2 regions of the Paenibacillus sp. JNU01 genome follow, and region 1 is predicted to be linked to the other one. Evidence: riboswitches for the same ligand, from Rfam matches in the RefSeq annotation. Region 1 holds a riboswitch; the other holds the start of a gene.
The links. Region 1 has a riboswitch for S-adenosylmethionine ahead of mmuP (S-methylmethionine permease). Riboswitches for the same ligand answer to the same signal wherever they lie in the genome.
Positions count from the first base shown of each region.

Region 1 (7,510 bases):
ATTTCGGGCATCTATCAGGCCATCTCCGACTTGTCGGTATCCGGAAGAATCACAGCTCAAGCGGTTCGAAGCGTAAATCCGAATTACAGAGATGTAGATGTCGCGTTTATCAATGTCAACGATCCTTCACAGGCGGATGTCATTGCTAACCAATTGAATGAGCGTTTCAAAGACTCTGCTTCCATCGTCACGCAAAAAACGCTGCTGGATTCTGTTTATGCAGAAGCTGCAAGCATTCTGGTGTACCCCATGGCTCTAATTGGTCTGCTGTTCATTTTGGTTACATTCATTATTATTTTCAGCACCTGCCGGATCAGCATTCGCAAAGAGAGCAAGACATATGGCATATATAAGTCGATTGGAATGACATCTGGAAAAATCCGGTTCTCCATTGCTGCCGGAGTAGTTGCATTAGCTCTGATTGGTTCAATGCTTGGAGTCATTGTAGGCGTATACCTTCTCCCCCTGTTACTTGAAAAAGTCCTATCCGGATACGGTATCGTACAGATTCCTCTCATTCTGAACTGGGGAGGCATTATACTCTTTGCTTGTCTGAGTATTGTTGCCGCAGCTCTAGGATCCTGGGTATCGTCCAAGGTGATTCGTCAGGCATCGCCGCGTATTCTTGTCGTGGAATAAAGTGTAGCAAGAAGGTATGCTCATGCAAAAGAAGCCCTTTCCTATCCTTTATAAGATAAGAAAGGGCTTTTCCACGCAGATCTGGATCGGCTAAATATACTTCAGCTCCGCCACTTCTTCGCAAGTTCACCAATCTGATGTGGCGTAGTTCGGCAGCAGCCGCCAATAATCCGTGCGCCCGCAGCAACCCACTGTTCCGAAGCATCACTCATACTGCCACATGTACCCTGTCCACTCCACGTCTTCGTTGCTGCATCGTATACTTCCCCCGAGTTCGGATACACAATAACAGGTTTATCGCTGGCACGGCTCAAAATACTCACGGCTTCCGTCACCACTTCCATAGGAGCACAGTTCAGGCCAATCGCAGTGATCTGCGGCTCGGAGCCAAACGTCTGTGCACATGTCTTAAGCGGCGTACCTTCGCTGATGCTTGTCCCATCTTTTAATGAAAAGGATAGCCAGGCATAGGCATGAGGAAACTCCTTCAGCAAATCAACCAGCACCTGTGCTTCCTGCAAGGATGGTATGGTCTCAAAAGCCAGAATATCAGCACCCGCTTCAAGCAACGCGGCCATCCGCGGACGATGGAATGCAGCCAGCGTTTCATCTGATACACCGTAGTGACCGATGTACTCCGATCCATCAGCTAGATAAGCGCCGTAGGGTCCAACGGATGCAGCAACCAACGGTCGTGGCCGAGCCAAGAATCCTGTCACCGAGATATCAGAGGTTTGCACTTCTGCCCATACGTCATCTCTCGCCTGTGCAGCCAGTTCCACCGTCTTGCGAATCAGGTCCAACGCTGCTTGCTCGCCGATGCCTCTCTTGCGGAAGCCATCCACTGTCGCCTGATAACTGGATGTAATCGCACAGTCGGCTCCTGCTCGAAAATAATCCGTATGGACCTGAACAATAACATCCGGATTCTCAAGCAACACACGAGCAGACCATAATGGATCATCCAGATCACATCCATGCTGTTCGAGTTCCGTCGCCAGCGCTCCATCCAGAATCATGACCGGATGTTCACTCAGGATCTGTTCTATCGGGTTAGTCGGTTGGGTTTGTGTCATGTACTTGTCCTCTTTTCTTATTCACACGTTCTGTCAGATAATAAGCTGCGTAACATACTGCGATAAATGGAATCCCACAATACAGCGCAATTCGCTGTGTCGGGTCGAAAGCAATACCTATACATGAAGCCAGGCATAATATAAATGAAACAATCGGTACCACCGGATACAGTGGTGTGCGGTAGACCAGATCTTTGATCGCATGTCCTTCCCGGATATACTGTCTGCGGAACATGTACTGGGAAGCGCTGATGCTCATCCATACGGCAACGACAGCCAGACCTGATATGGAGACCAGCGTAATATACACCGTACCTGGCGCAATGATGCTGGACAGCAAAGCCAGTGCACCACCCACCATACTGATCAGAAGTGCATTCAGCGGTACCCCGCGCTTGGTCAATTTGGCAAACCACGGAGAGATCGTTCTTTTGTCAGCCAGAGACCAGAGCATCCGTGAAGATGCATAGAGGCCCGAATTGGCAGCAGAGAGAATTGCCGTCAGAATAACAAAGTTCATAATGTCTGCAGCGTAGGGTACACCCACCCGCTCCATTACCGCTACAAAAGGACTTTCCAATACACTGGCGTCCGACATGGGCAGCAAGGCCGACAAGATAACAATCGTTCCGATGAAGAAAATAACCAAACGCCACAGTGTGGTATGAATAGCTTTGGGAATCGTCTTTTCCGGATTCTCCGTCTCCCCGGCGGCAATACCGATTAACTCAGTGCCTGAGAATGCAAAATTTACAGCAAGCATAGTCATCAATATCGCTGTAGCCCCATGAGGGAACCACCCGGATGCTGTAATATTGGAAAGGAATGGAGCCGGTTCAGCATCCCCCATGGGGATGAACCCAAACATGGCTGCGCCACCGATAATAATGAAGATTACGATGGTAACTACTTTGACAGATGAGAACCAGAACTCGGATTCCGCAAAAAGTTTTACCGTTAAAGCATTGAACAAAAAGATCATCAGTGCAAAAAGTGCGCTCCATATCCATACATTTACCGATGGGAACCAACGCTGCATAAGCAGACCGGCGGCTGTGAATTCAGAGCCAAGCGCAACAGTCCAGGTTAACCAGTACAACCAAGCCACCGTGTAGCCTGTTGCTGGTCCAATATATCTTGCCGCATAACTATGAAATGCTCCCGTCTCTGGCATATGAACAGACAGTTCACCAAGACAGAGCATCACCAGATATACTACGATCGCTCCAATCAAGTAGGAAAGAATAGTTCCCAGTGGTCCCGCCTGCTGAATCGTATAACCCGAGCTCAGGAATAATCCCGTTCCAATGACGCCACCCAGAGAGAGCATGACCACATGCCGTGCCTGCATCTTCCGCTGAAAATGCCCTTTGTCGTTGTTGTTCTCCATACCTGCTGCTCCCTACTTCTTCATCCAGAAAAAACAAAAAAGACCCACTCTTCCTAAAGAGTGCGCCGTTACTGACAAATAAAAACAAACGCTCCTATCTATCAGGCTGTTCACCCGCTGGAATTAGCACAGTATCCTTCAGATCTGTTGCTGAGGTTTCTAAGGGCCAGTCCCTCCACCTCTCTGGATAAGAAAATGATTTTTTATAAATATAGCGATTGATTATGAATGTGTCAATATTTATATCATAAATGGCACATCTCGCTATTCTGTGGAAGACCCTGGATTGGTAATGGTGGTCTTTACCTCATACGTGATCGGCACGGTACTGAAAATTTTATCCCAATCACCTTTGACTTTCTTCCATGTCTTTGGATGTTTAATACGCAAGCTGTCCCGAAAATCCGCTACATCGACTTTATAAGTATGCTGAAGTTTGTACAACACCTGACGAATCTGTTGTTCGGCCAGCTCAGCAAAATCCTTTTCCAATTCTCTTAGATATTCACCTTTTTCCTCTTCCTCGGGAGCGCGCCAATCCTCCATCAGCCAGCCTTCGGATTCAGTCTTCACATGGAATGAAATATCATTGCCGACCACCTTGGGAATAATTTTCACCTTTTTCTTCTTGATTTCATATACCACGGTGAATCCTTGCTTGTTATGTGTTTTTAAGACACCTCCTTTTTTTTTGGAATTGAGCCATGACAAACCCTCAAGATCTGTTTGACTAAGTTCTCCAATGAATTTCGTTGTTTTTCCATCAAAAATGCTACCTCCAGAGAACTTGTCCTCTCCATGGGAATTCAACACATTTTGCAGCAGAAAGCTGGAACCGGACTGCATCTGTGCATCTAACTTAGACAATAATACAGGATCCAATATTTTGTTGGACAAGTACGAATTGTTCGTAATTCCTGTGAGATAAAATGCCGGAATCCGAGACGGGTCCTGTGAAGTCAACACATCTAATGCAGAATGATGACTGATCAGCACCAGGCAGTTCGGTCGAATATCATTATCCCGTAGTACAAAATCAAGCAATTGGTCCAAACCATATTTTTTGGCAATATCCTTGGAAACGACGATAACTTTCAGATGATGTCCAATAAGTGGTCGATCCCGCCTTAACGCAAACTGACGGAAGATTTGCAACATGGAATCTCCACTGAGCTGTTCATTGGCATAGGATGTTTTGCCGGAAGAAGGAGAACCGGATTGCTGGCTCGATTGACTGTTGGAGAAGCCCGGAGCGATCTGCACCGTGGCAGTTACATAGTTCTTCTTAGGATATGAGCCTCCTTGAGCAGCGATGTCTTTCTCGAATTCCGTCTCTTTGCCGACATCGATTCCAAGACCAACATAGAGACTTAAATCCTCTATTTCCCGACTGCTCCAGCATCCGGACAGCGTCAACAGAATACAAAAGGCAGAAGCTAAACGTAAGAGCATACGGAATGGCATCATGCATGTTTGCCTCCTTTTTTGCGAATCAGACTTATCAACAGTAACACCATAGGAAGAATGCCAAATAAAAACACAGATGCATTACCCAGCATATCTCCAAGTGCAAAAGTATCATCCACCGTTTTGGGCATCATGGCTGTCACATAAATGAATGGAAGCAGACCATACATAATCCCCTTCATTTTTTTGGAACGGAACAAATCACGAATACCCACCGAAGCACAGTAATGTGTGATCGCGGTAGTCGAAAAAATCTGCATAATCCAGATGACCAGCAATAAGGATTCAAATCGTTCGAATATTAATCCCTGTATCTCGAAGCTTCTCACCAAATCCAGCGTTGGCCAGGTTCGAGTTTTGATTCCATCCAGGGACAGGCTACCTACAACCATGACAACCGTAATCAAATATATAATGGTGGATATAAGTATGCCCCAGCTCATCGCCTTATTGCTTTTCTTCGGATTTTTCATATAAGCAGTCATGATTAGCATCACCTCATACCCCGTATATGATAATAGAGAAGGCTTAAGTCCTTTGAAAACAGGCATAAGACCTTCGCCGAGCACTGGTCTAAGATTTCCAATCTCAAATAGCTGATTACTCAGCAGAATTTCAATGACAAATATAATGATTGTAATCGGTAGAATAATCTCGAACACCCGTATTATGACACCAAGTCCGCCTGAGATCATATATATACCGATCCACATGAAGACCATAACAATCGCCCATGTGGGCGTACGTTCAAGCAGATACATCCCTGTTACTTCAGCCATGACTCTAATTTCGAATGCGGCAATCACCATAAAATACATAATCATGGCAAATCCCAATATGTAAGCAATCCAGCTCCCCGTAATTTCACGGGTGAACTGGAATACCGTTTTCCCCGGAAATCTGCGACACAAGGTAACCAGAATAATGCCGACACCTGCAATAATCAGTCCCGACAGAATAATGGATATCCAGACATCCGGTGTTCCGACAGCCTTACTGGTCGTTCGAGGTAACGTCAGGATCCCGGCACCAAGCATGTAATTCACAATAATTATAACGGCCTGTGTCGTGGTTATCTTTTGTGGGGAGCCATTCACTTTAGTTCACCTCCAGAGCTTCTGTAGATGGAAAATTTGATTACTTTTTACGATCCTCATCGAGCGGATTTGTCATTTTGGGACGCATTCTCATCATGTTCAACGGAGCACGAATAACGAAATCCTTCCATTCATTGATGTGATAAGGGACGGCCGGAGCTACGTAAGGTACGCCAAAGCTTGAGAGCCGTGCCAGATGCGTGCACACAAGCAGGAAGAACATAACCACGCCATACAAACCAAGAACTGCGGCACTAAACATTGCGGCAAATCTCAGAATTCGCAGAGTTAGCCCTGCACTATAGACTGGAATGGTAAAGGAAGAGATCGCCGTAACCGCAACGACAATAACCAGGAATTGGCTTATGATTCCTGCTTGTACTGCTGCTTGTCCAATAATCAGACCTCCCACGATACCCATCGCTGGCGCAATCGGTTTAGGCAGCCGTATCCCTGCCTCTCTCAGAATTTCAATGGAAATTTCCATGATCAGTACTTCAATGATCGAAGGAAACGGTACCCCTGTCCGCGTTTCAATAATCGTCAGAACCAGCTTGGTCGGGATAAGACCAGGGTGGAACGAAATAAACGAAATATAGAGTGCAGGAGCGAGCAATGCCAGCATCGCAGCTACAAAACGCAGCATACGTAAAAAGGTTCCTGGAATCCAACGTTCATAATAATCTTCGGGAGATTGAAGCAGCATGCTAAAGGTCACAGGTACAACAAGTACAAATGGCGTTCCATCCAGCAAAATAGCTACCCGACCTTCCAGCAAAGCACCCATTACCCGGTCAGGCCTCTCCGTATTTAGTACCTGTTGAAAAGGACTCAGGGTACTGTCTTCGATGAGTTGCTCCACATAACCTGATTCCAGCATCGAATCCATATCCATCTCTTCGATTCGCTTACAGACTTCAGTAACGAGATTGGGATCGGCAATATCCTGAATATAGGCTATCGCCAATTCTTTTTTGATCCGTGAACCCACTTCAAACTTTTGAATAAAGAGACTCTGATCACTTCCGTAACGACGTAAAATGCCTGTGTTATCGCTTAATTGCTCTGTAAAACCAATCCGGGGTCCACGAATCAATCCCTCTGACAGCGGTTCATTCACACCTCGACTTTTGATCTTGTGGCCACCAATTAATAAAGCACCTGGCAACCCATCAACCAACAGTGCATTTTTTCCAAAAAGCACACCAATTGAGAGCTCTTGGAGAGACGAAGTCTCCTCAACCAGGCTGACAGGAAGTAATTGATCCTTCAGGTATGCCGACAACAAATGTGCGTTGTCTGGATGAAGAAACCCCTCCTGCTTAAGTAGAGGAACGCCCTCTAACATTAACGGGGAAATCAAGTGATCATCTACCAAGTCCTGATCTACCAGACCTTCGGTGTAGATGACTGCAGCCCGTGTATTCGTTCCCCTAATCGTAAATTCCCGAATATGCACATCTGCATTTTGTCCGAAGCTTTCTTTCACGCTAATCAGATTGGTACTATACTTCTCCGTTAACTTAATATTGGCATAATGGCCTGTCTCGGTTCCTTGACCCTGTCCTTTGGCTGCTGGAGAGATATCCTTCGAGGATATCGAGGGTTTCTTAGAACGAGAGAAGCTTCCGCGCTTAATGGCGGCATTGATCCAGCGCGTAGTCATGGTAATGCCAATTGGAATAATGAAAACCAGGAATGCCTGAATCCATATGGGCCCTTCTGGCACGTAGGATAGAATTGTTGACCACATGTTCCCACCCCAACATTTCTCTGCATGCGAAGCTGCAGGTATTCCCAAGTATTGTGTCCCCGTTTGATCACAATAATTCCCGTTTTTT
Region 1 is NZ_CP169723.1:3,049,010-3,056,519, forward strand. It holds gene NLBNIHML_RS13265 (ABC transporter permease) at 1-639, shown strand, start outside; gene mmuM (homocysteine S-methyltransferase) at 741-1,715, opposite strand; partial or broken gene mmuP (S-methylmethionine permease) at 1,695-3,105, opposite strand; SAM riboswitch class I at 3,197-3,299, opposite strand; gene NLBNIHML_RS13280 (Ger(x)C family spore germination protein) at 3,370-4,572, opposite strand; gene NLBNIHML_RS13285 (GerAB/ArcD/ProY family transporter) at 4,569-5,669, opposite strand; gene NLBNIHML_RS13290 (spore germination protein) at 5,710-7,422, opposite strand.

Region 2 (7,510 bases), 3.0 Mb from region 1:
GAAAATTGCACGGCCAGCTTGGCAATGTCACTGCCATGATCTGCACAGAATTGTGCAGCCTCCAGACAGAGCTGCTTCACCCGTTCACCTGCCGGATGCCAAGCAGGAGCACCTCGGGTGCTTAACAAGCCCATAGAAAGAGGCGAAGCATTCACGAGGCCAATTTCTTCCTTTTCCAACAAAGGCAACAAAGATAACAATGAGGTATCGTTCAATGAATAATGACAATACGAGATGATCGCATCCGCATTGATCTGTGGCAGAACCTTCTCGAACAATGGCAAGGGTAATCCGCAAATGCCCGCATGACGAATAACTCCCTGTTCTTTCAGACGCAGCAACGTTGGAAAAGCTTCTTCGATAATAATCTCTGCTGGCACAAATTCAATATCATGCAGGAACAAAATATCAATATAATCGGTATGCAATCGCTTGAGGCTCTCTTGTACACTATCCTGAATACGCTTACGTGAAAAATCAAACTCATTTTCCCCATACCGTCCGGCTTTGGTTGATAACATATATGAACTGCGCGGCAAGCTGCGGATAGCCTCACCCAACACCGTCTCTGCCTTTGTCAATCCATAATAAGGCGAAACGTCTATGTAATTCATTCCGGCATCTACAGCAGCATGTACAGTGCGAATTCCCTCTTCCCGGTCAATGTCACGAAATACAGAGCCAAGTGAGGATGCTCCAAAGCTCAATACAGGAACGTCCAGTTCGGTCTTTCCAAGTGTTCTTCTCTTCATTGGTTTGCCCCTTCCAACATGTCTGACTACACAAGTTCCTTTTCATTGTAACAGTTCAATTACAATATAAAATATCGCCAATTGCGTAACATGTACTGTTTAATGACCTCAATCTCCAGAAAAAATCAAAAAGCCCGCCGTTCCTCCAGACGGAGTAATCAGCGGGCATGCTTCATAAATACTCATCTAACGATCAGCATATATGGAAGTGGTATACAAATATTATAATTAGTTCTGCATTACGAAATCTTCATGCACGGTATTCTCTTCATCGAACATGCGCAAGATGTCGTAACGGGTGTTACGTTGTGCGGGAATATAACCGGCCTCTCGAATCAAACGTAAAATGGATTCAATGTTCACTTTGTAAGTTGCACCCGCAGCAGATACAACGTTCTCTTCAATCATGGTGCTGCCGAAGTCATTACATCCAAATTCAAGCGACTTCTTACCGATCTCAGGACCCATGGTTACCCAAGAGGATTGAATGTTCTTAATATTATCAAGCACCAGTCGGCTGATGGCTACAGTCTTCAAGTACTCTTCCGGCGTCTGACGCTCCAGCTTAAGGTTGGTATTGTCTGGCTGGAAAGTCCAAGGAATGAACGCCAGGAAACCTTCGGAATCATACTTGTTCGCAATACATTCATCCTGAGCTTCACGTACACGGAGCAAGTGTAAAGCACGCTCTTCCATCGATTCACCAAGGCCGATAACCATCGTTGCCGTGGTATTCATGCCGATGCGGTGTGCAGTTTGCATAACGTCCATCCAATCCCGCCATGAACCTTTCAAACGGCTGATTTTCCGACGTGTACGGTCATCCAGAATTTCAGCGCCGCCGCCAGGCAAGGAATCCAGTCCAGCTTCGTGTATAGCACGAACAACCTCTTCCAATGTAAGGCCATCGGAGACTTCAACCATTTTCATAATCTCAGCAGGTGAGAACGAGTGCATCGTGATGTTCGGGAAACGCTCCTTGATGGCTTTCAACAGGTCTGTATAATAGCTGAAAGGCAAGTTTGGATTCGTTCCACCTTGCATCAAAATTTCGGTACCATTCACATCTTCCGTTTCCTGAATCTTCTGGAAAATAACTTCATCTGGAAGCACATAACCTTCATCTGAACCAGGTCTGCGGTAGAAAGCACAAAAACGGCAGTACACATCACACACGTTCGTGTAGTTGACGTTACGCCCAATTACAAATGTTCTGTATGGCTCAGGGTGCATGCGTTTCATAACGACATTAGCAGCTGCCCCGATTTTGTCCACTTCATTGGATTCAAATAACTGAATCGTGTCTTCCAAGTCCAAACGTTCGCCCCGAAGGGCTTTATCTAAGATACGGTCTACCGTACTCATCGTAAAAAAGCCTCCCTCATGAAGAGAAATTATATAACGATCCGTCCCAACTTGTTCAAAAGAAGCAAGTTCTGGTGGCAACATCGCATTTCTGTACTCCACATATCGTAACACAGGTTACATGTGAAAAAAAGCACCTTATGTACAGGTGCTTTAAAAATAAGTAAAATTTTTTACATATGGAATGGAATTTATCCGAACTTAAGTGATACTCATAAGGGTATTTGGACACTCCCTTTTGTTAGGATTCCTGAAGTGCTTGTTCCAAATCTACAATCAGATCTTCGATATCTTCCAGACCTACCGAGAAACGCAGCAACCCGTCTGTAATGCCACGGTCCCGGCGAACCTCAGCCGGCATTGCTGCATGAGACATCATCGCTGGGTAGGACAGAATACTCTCGACAGCTCCCAGGCTTACAGCAACAATGGGTAGCTTCACCCGGTTAAGAACTGCTTTTGCACGATCTCCTGAACCGACGTCAAATGAAACGACAGCTCCATATCCTGTTGACTGGCGCTCATGTGCCTCTCGGCCCGGATGATCCTCCAGTCCAGGGTAAAAGACAGCGGTAATATCACTGCGCTCATTAAGCCATGCCGCAAGTCTGGCTGTACTCCGTTCACTATGAGCCATACGAGCCCCCAAGGTTTTCATCCCGCGCATCAGAAGCCAGGATTCTTGTGCCCCGAGTACAGTTCCAAGTCCATTTTGCAACTGTTTCAGTTGTACGCCAAGTGATTCCGTGCGAGCAACTGCTAAGCCTGCCAGCACATCACTATGCCCCCCTAGGAACTTGGTAGCACTATGTACGACGATATCCACACCAAGCTCAATTGGACGCTGATAGTACGGTGTCATAAAGGTGTTATCCAGAATCGTGATCAGGTCATGTTCCTTCGACCAGTCAGTTACGGCAGCGATATCCGTAATACGCAGAGTAGGGTTGGACGGTGTTTCCATATAAACTGCCTTGGTGTTCGGCTTGAGCGCCGCTTTTACTTCATCTATATTGGTCATGTCCACAAAAGTCGTCTCAATCTGCATACGGCTTAATATGGAAGTAAGCAACCGATATGTGCCTCCATATACATCTTCCGTTACAATCATGTGATCCCCTGCGGAGAACATCATGAACACGCTGGAGATCGCAGCCATCCCCGATGAATAGGCGAATCCTCGCGCTCCGCCCTCCAGCAGTGTGATGTAATCTTCCAGAGCCTGACGTGTCGGATTACCCGAACGACTGTAATCATGTTGAGGCGGATTGAAGATATCAAAATGATGGAAGGTTGAGGCTTGATAGATTGGCACACTGGAGGCTCCAGTTGTTTTGTCAATTTCATCACCAAAATGAAGCAATTTGGTATCAAATTTCAATTCAGAATTGGGCTTGTTGTTGGACTCACTCATGAGTGCACGCCTCCTTCAACTTCCTGTTGTGCAGCTGTCAGAGCATTGCCAAGATCTGCAATCAGATCATCCGCATGTTCAATGCCTACAGAGAACCGGAGCAGTCGGTCATCGACACCTACAGCATCACGAATTTCAAGCGGAATATCCGCATGCGTTTGTACCGCTGGGTAGGTCATGAGTGATTCCACTCCACCGAGACTTTCGGCAAAAGCAATCAGTTTGATATGACGCAGCAATGGTTCAACGTAACGTGCATCCTTCACTTTAAAAGAGAAAATACCTGTGTTACCTGTGGATTGTTTATTTTGTATCTCATACCCTGGATGATCCGACAGGCCTGGATGATACACTTCACCCACTGCTGGATGCTCAAGCAAATATTTGGCAATGGTAAGCGCATTGTACTCATGACGCTCCATGCGAAGAGCCAGCGTTTTCATGCCTTTCATCAACTGGTAGGAGTCACTTGGAGACAATACCGCTCCAATGGAATTATGCAGGAACGCCATCTCTGCAGATAATGCCTCACCCTTGGTTATAATTAGTCCGGCCAGCACATCATTGTGTCCGCCCAGATATTTGGTAGCGCTATGAATGATGATATCGGCACCCAGTTCAATCGGACGTTGGAAAAATGGAGTCAACAACGTGTTGTCAACAATGGTCAACAGGTTGTAACTTTTCGCCCAGGAAGCAACGGCTTCCACATCGGTGATCATCATCAATGGATTGGTTGGTGTCTCAATAAATACCGCTTTGGTATTTGGCTGACGAACCTTCTCCAGTGCTGCCAGGTCATTCGTATCTACATAACTGGCAGTTACGCCAAAACGAGACAGAATGCGTTCAAGCAGACGATAGGTTCCACCGTATAGATCCAACGATACAATCAGATGATCCCCTTGACCAAACATGGCAAAGATCGTTTGCAGGGCAGCCATACCCGAGCTACAGGCAAACCCCGCATCACCGGACTCCAGCGCTGCGGCTGCTTCTTCCAATACCTTACGGGTTGGATTCGTCGTACGAATATAATCAAACCCCGTGCTTTGTCCTAGCTTCGGGTGGCGAAACGCAGTGGATTGATAGATCGGAAAGTTAATGGCGCCTGTTACCGGTTCATTGATGGACCCTATTTGTGCTAAGCGGCTTTCGATTTTCAACTTGTTGTTGTCTTCCATTGCTGCATCCTCCTGTAATCTCGATTAGATTTGCGGGCCAATATCGTAAGGTGTTTCTTGATACACATAGTAATTGAGCCAGTTAGAGAATAATAAGTTGGCATGAGCTCGCCAAGTAGCCGGTGGTATACGGGAAGGGTCGTCATTCGGATAATAATGTCTAGGTAGTGCAATATCCAATCCTTTGGCTACATCCCGGTCATACTCCCACTTTAATGAGAACGGGTCGTACTCGGCATGACCTGTGGCAAAAATTTGTTTGCCGTCTTTGGTCGCAACCAGGAAGATACCCGCTTCCTCGGATTCAGCCAAAATCTCTAAATTTTCATTCTTTTCAATATCTTCGCGTCTCACTTCCGTATGACGGGAATGTGGAACGTTGAATACTTCATCAAATCCACGCAACAATGGAACATGTGGTTTATTGATCGTATGTGGGAAAACGCCAAAGCACTTTTCATCAAGTGGTACTTTCGGCACATCAAAATGATGGTATAAACCTGCTTGGGAAGCCCAACATATGTGGAGGGTTGAAGTCACATTGGTTTTGGTCCATTCGAAGATCTCCTGGATCTCATTCCAATAGTTCACGTCTTCGAAATCCATCTGTTCCACCGGGGCACCCGTAATAATCATGCCATCGAAACGTCGGTGTTCAATCTCGTCGAAGGTTTTATAGAACAGATCCAAATACTCCTGAGACGTATTCTTCGACGTATGGGATTTGGGGTGTACGAGAACAACATCCACCTGAATAGGCGTGTTTCCGACCAGACGAAGCAATTGTGTTTCGGTCGTTTCCTTTGTCGGCATCAGGTTTAATATAGCGATACGGAGTGGACGAATATCCTGCTGGTATGCAGAAGTTTCATCCATGACGAAGATATTCTCTCCTTCAAGTACTTCTTTTGCTGGTAAAGTATCCGGAATTTTGATTGGCATGGTAAGTCTAACTCCTCCTTGTGCATAGATAGATGCAGCCGCCACTGGCTTGATGTCTTCACATCAATACAGTGACAGACTGCCTTGAGCTTGTAAAAACATTGAATTGCTCTTTCATCCAACGTTACAAACAACCTCAAGTTCCTTAGCGAAAATCACTGCTGAGAAGTCGGGGCATATGACAAAGACCTTCCTCGGATTTCGAGAAAGGTCATATGTAAATAGATATGCGCCTCTCTCATCTCTCAGTTACAACAGTGCCACTTGACACTAGGTCGCTGCAAGAATTAGCACCGTGCGGTATACCGCCGGTTGCCGGGTTTCATCGGGCCAGTCCCTCCACCTACTCTTGATAAGATTTCGCTGTATTAGATTGTAATTTAATATGGTTCACCGTCTACTTTATTACATTAATGCCTTTACGTCAAGGTGCAGTTCTATGTCTGCTGTCCAGATCGGAACCGTTCTTCATCCGTTGTCATACACTGCCTCAGGGCGCGAAATAGACACATTTTTGCGCTTGAAAGCACCTTGTACCAGCGGTATACTAAACAAGGTGTTATAAACCCTTATGTGAGAGGTGACATATTAAATGGATGGCGACCCGAGGCCTGACTGGCAGCCGAATTCCGACAAACTGCATAGAGAATTGACATCAGCATGCCGGCAGCGGGACGTGACTTCCGTTTGATTATATAGTGAACGCAGCCCTGATCTCCAGGCTCCGCTGCCGACCGGCTGATTTGTTCTTTTTGCGCCCATAATGATAATATCCGCCGAGTTGGCGGGTGCAGAAGGAGTAGATTAACGATGAAAATCCGGTTGGTAAACAACGGTGTGTTTATTCCGGTGGACGATATTCAGCAGGCGCTGACTCCACCAGCGGAAGGATTTTACTGGATTGATGCAGATGTAGACGATTTGGCGGTACTTCAACCGCTGTTCTTGATGCATGATCTGGCTGTGGAAGACTGTCTTAGTGACGAAGAACAACGTCCGAAGATTGAAATTTATGAGAACCATTATTTTATTGTGATCAATAGCATACGTTTCGATGATGAAGAGATTTTTCTGCGTGCAGTCAACTTGTTCCTCGGCAGACATTTTATTATTAGTGTTACGAAGCAAAAGGTCAGCGAATTGCGCACACTGAAACCAATCCTGTGGGAACAGGAAATCAGTACACCGGATCGTCTGCTCTATTTGCTGGTTGACTTGATTGTTGATAATTATTTCACCGTAGGTGACCGAATTGAAGCACGGATTGAGAAGCTTGAGGAAGACATTCTGATGCATACCAAAAAGTCACATCTGAATGAAATCATCGGGCTGCGCAGTGAGATTCTGTGGCTGAAAAAAGTCCTTGGACCTCAGAAAGAGGTCATTAACACACTGAACAAAAAAGACCTGCGTCTCATCGATGATCAACTGCAAAAGTATTTCAGTGACATCTATGAAAATGCCGTAAAAATATCGGAAACCTTTGAGACTTATCGCGACCTGATGGGCAACTTGCGAGAAGCCTACCAATCCAGTATAGCGAACCGGGCGAATGAGATCATGCGTGTGTTTACCGCCATTACCACGGTCTTCATGCCGCTGACGGTTATTACCGGTATATACGGTATGAACTTTACGAATATGCCCGAGCTTAACTGGAAATACAGCTATTTTGTTGTGATTGGCCTGATGGTTACACTGGGCCTGAGCATGTTCTTCATTTTCCGCAAAAAAGACTGGGTATGAACTCGTACGAAATAACAAAGACGATGCGCTCCTCTTGGAGGAACGCGTCGTCTTTTTCTATACCCTGCAACTAACTTACATTCCGCTCTGTCTCTGCATGCCGACGG
Region 2 is NZ_CP169723.1:6,006,200-6,013,709, reverse strand. It holds gene NLBNIHML_RS26450 (aldo/keto reductase) at 1-752, opposite strand, end outside; gene mqnC (cyclic dehypoxanthinyl futalosine synthase) at 981-2,117, opposite strand; gene NLBNIHML_RS26440 (trans-sulfuration enzyme family protein) at 2,359-3,531, opposite strand; gene NLBNIHML_RS26435 (PLP-dependent transferase) at 3,528-4,715, opposite strand; gene metA (homoserine O-acetyltransferase MetA) at 4,740-5,657, opposite strand; SAM riboswitch class I at 5,893-6,016, opposite strand; gene corA (magnesium/cobalt transporter CorA) at 6,468-7,403, shown strand; gene NLBNIHML_RS26420 (HRDC domain-containing protein) at 7,474-7,510, opposite strand, start outside.
Region 2: linked by a shared signal. The riboswitch ahead of metA (homoserine O-acetyltransferase MetA) and the one ahead of mmuP (S-methylmethionine permease) in region 1 are both predicted to bind S-adenosylmethionine.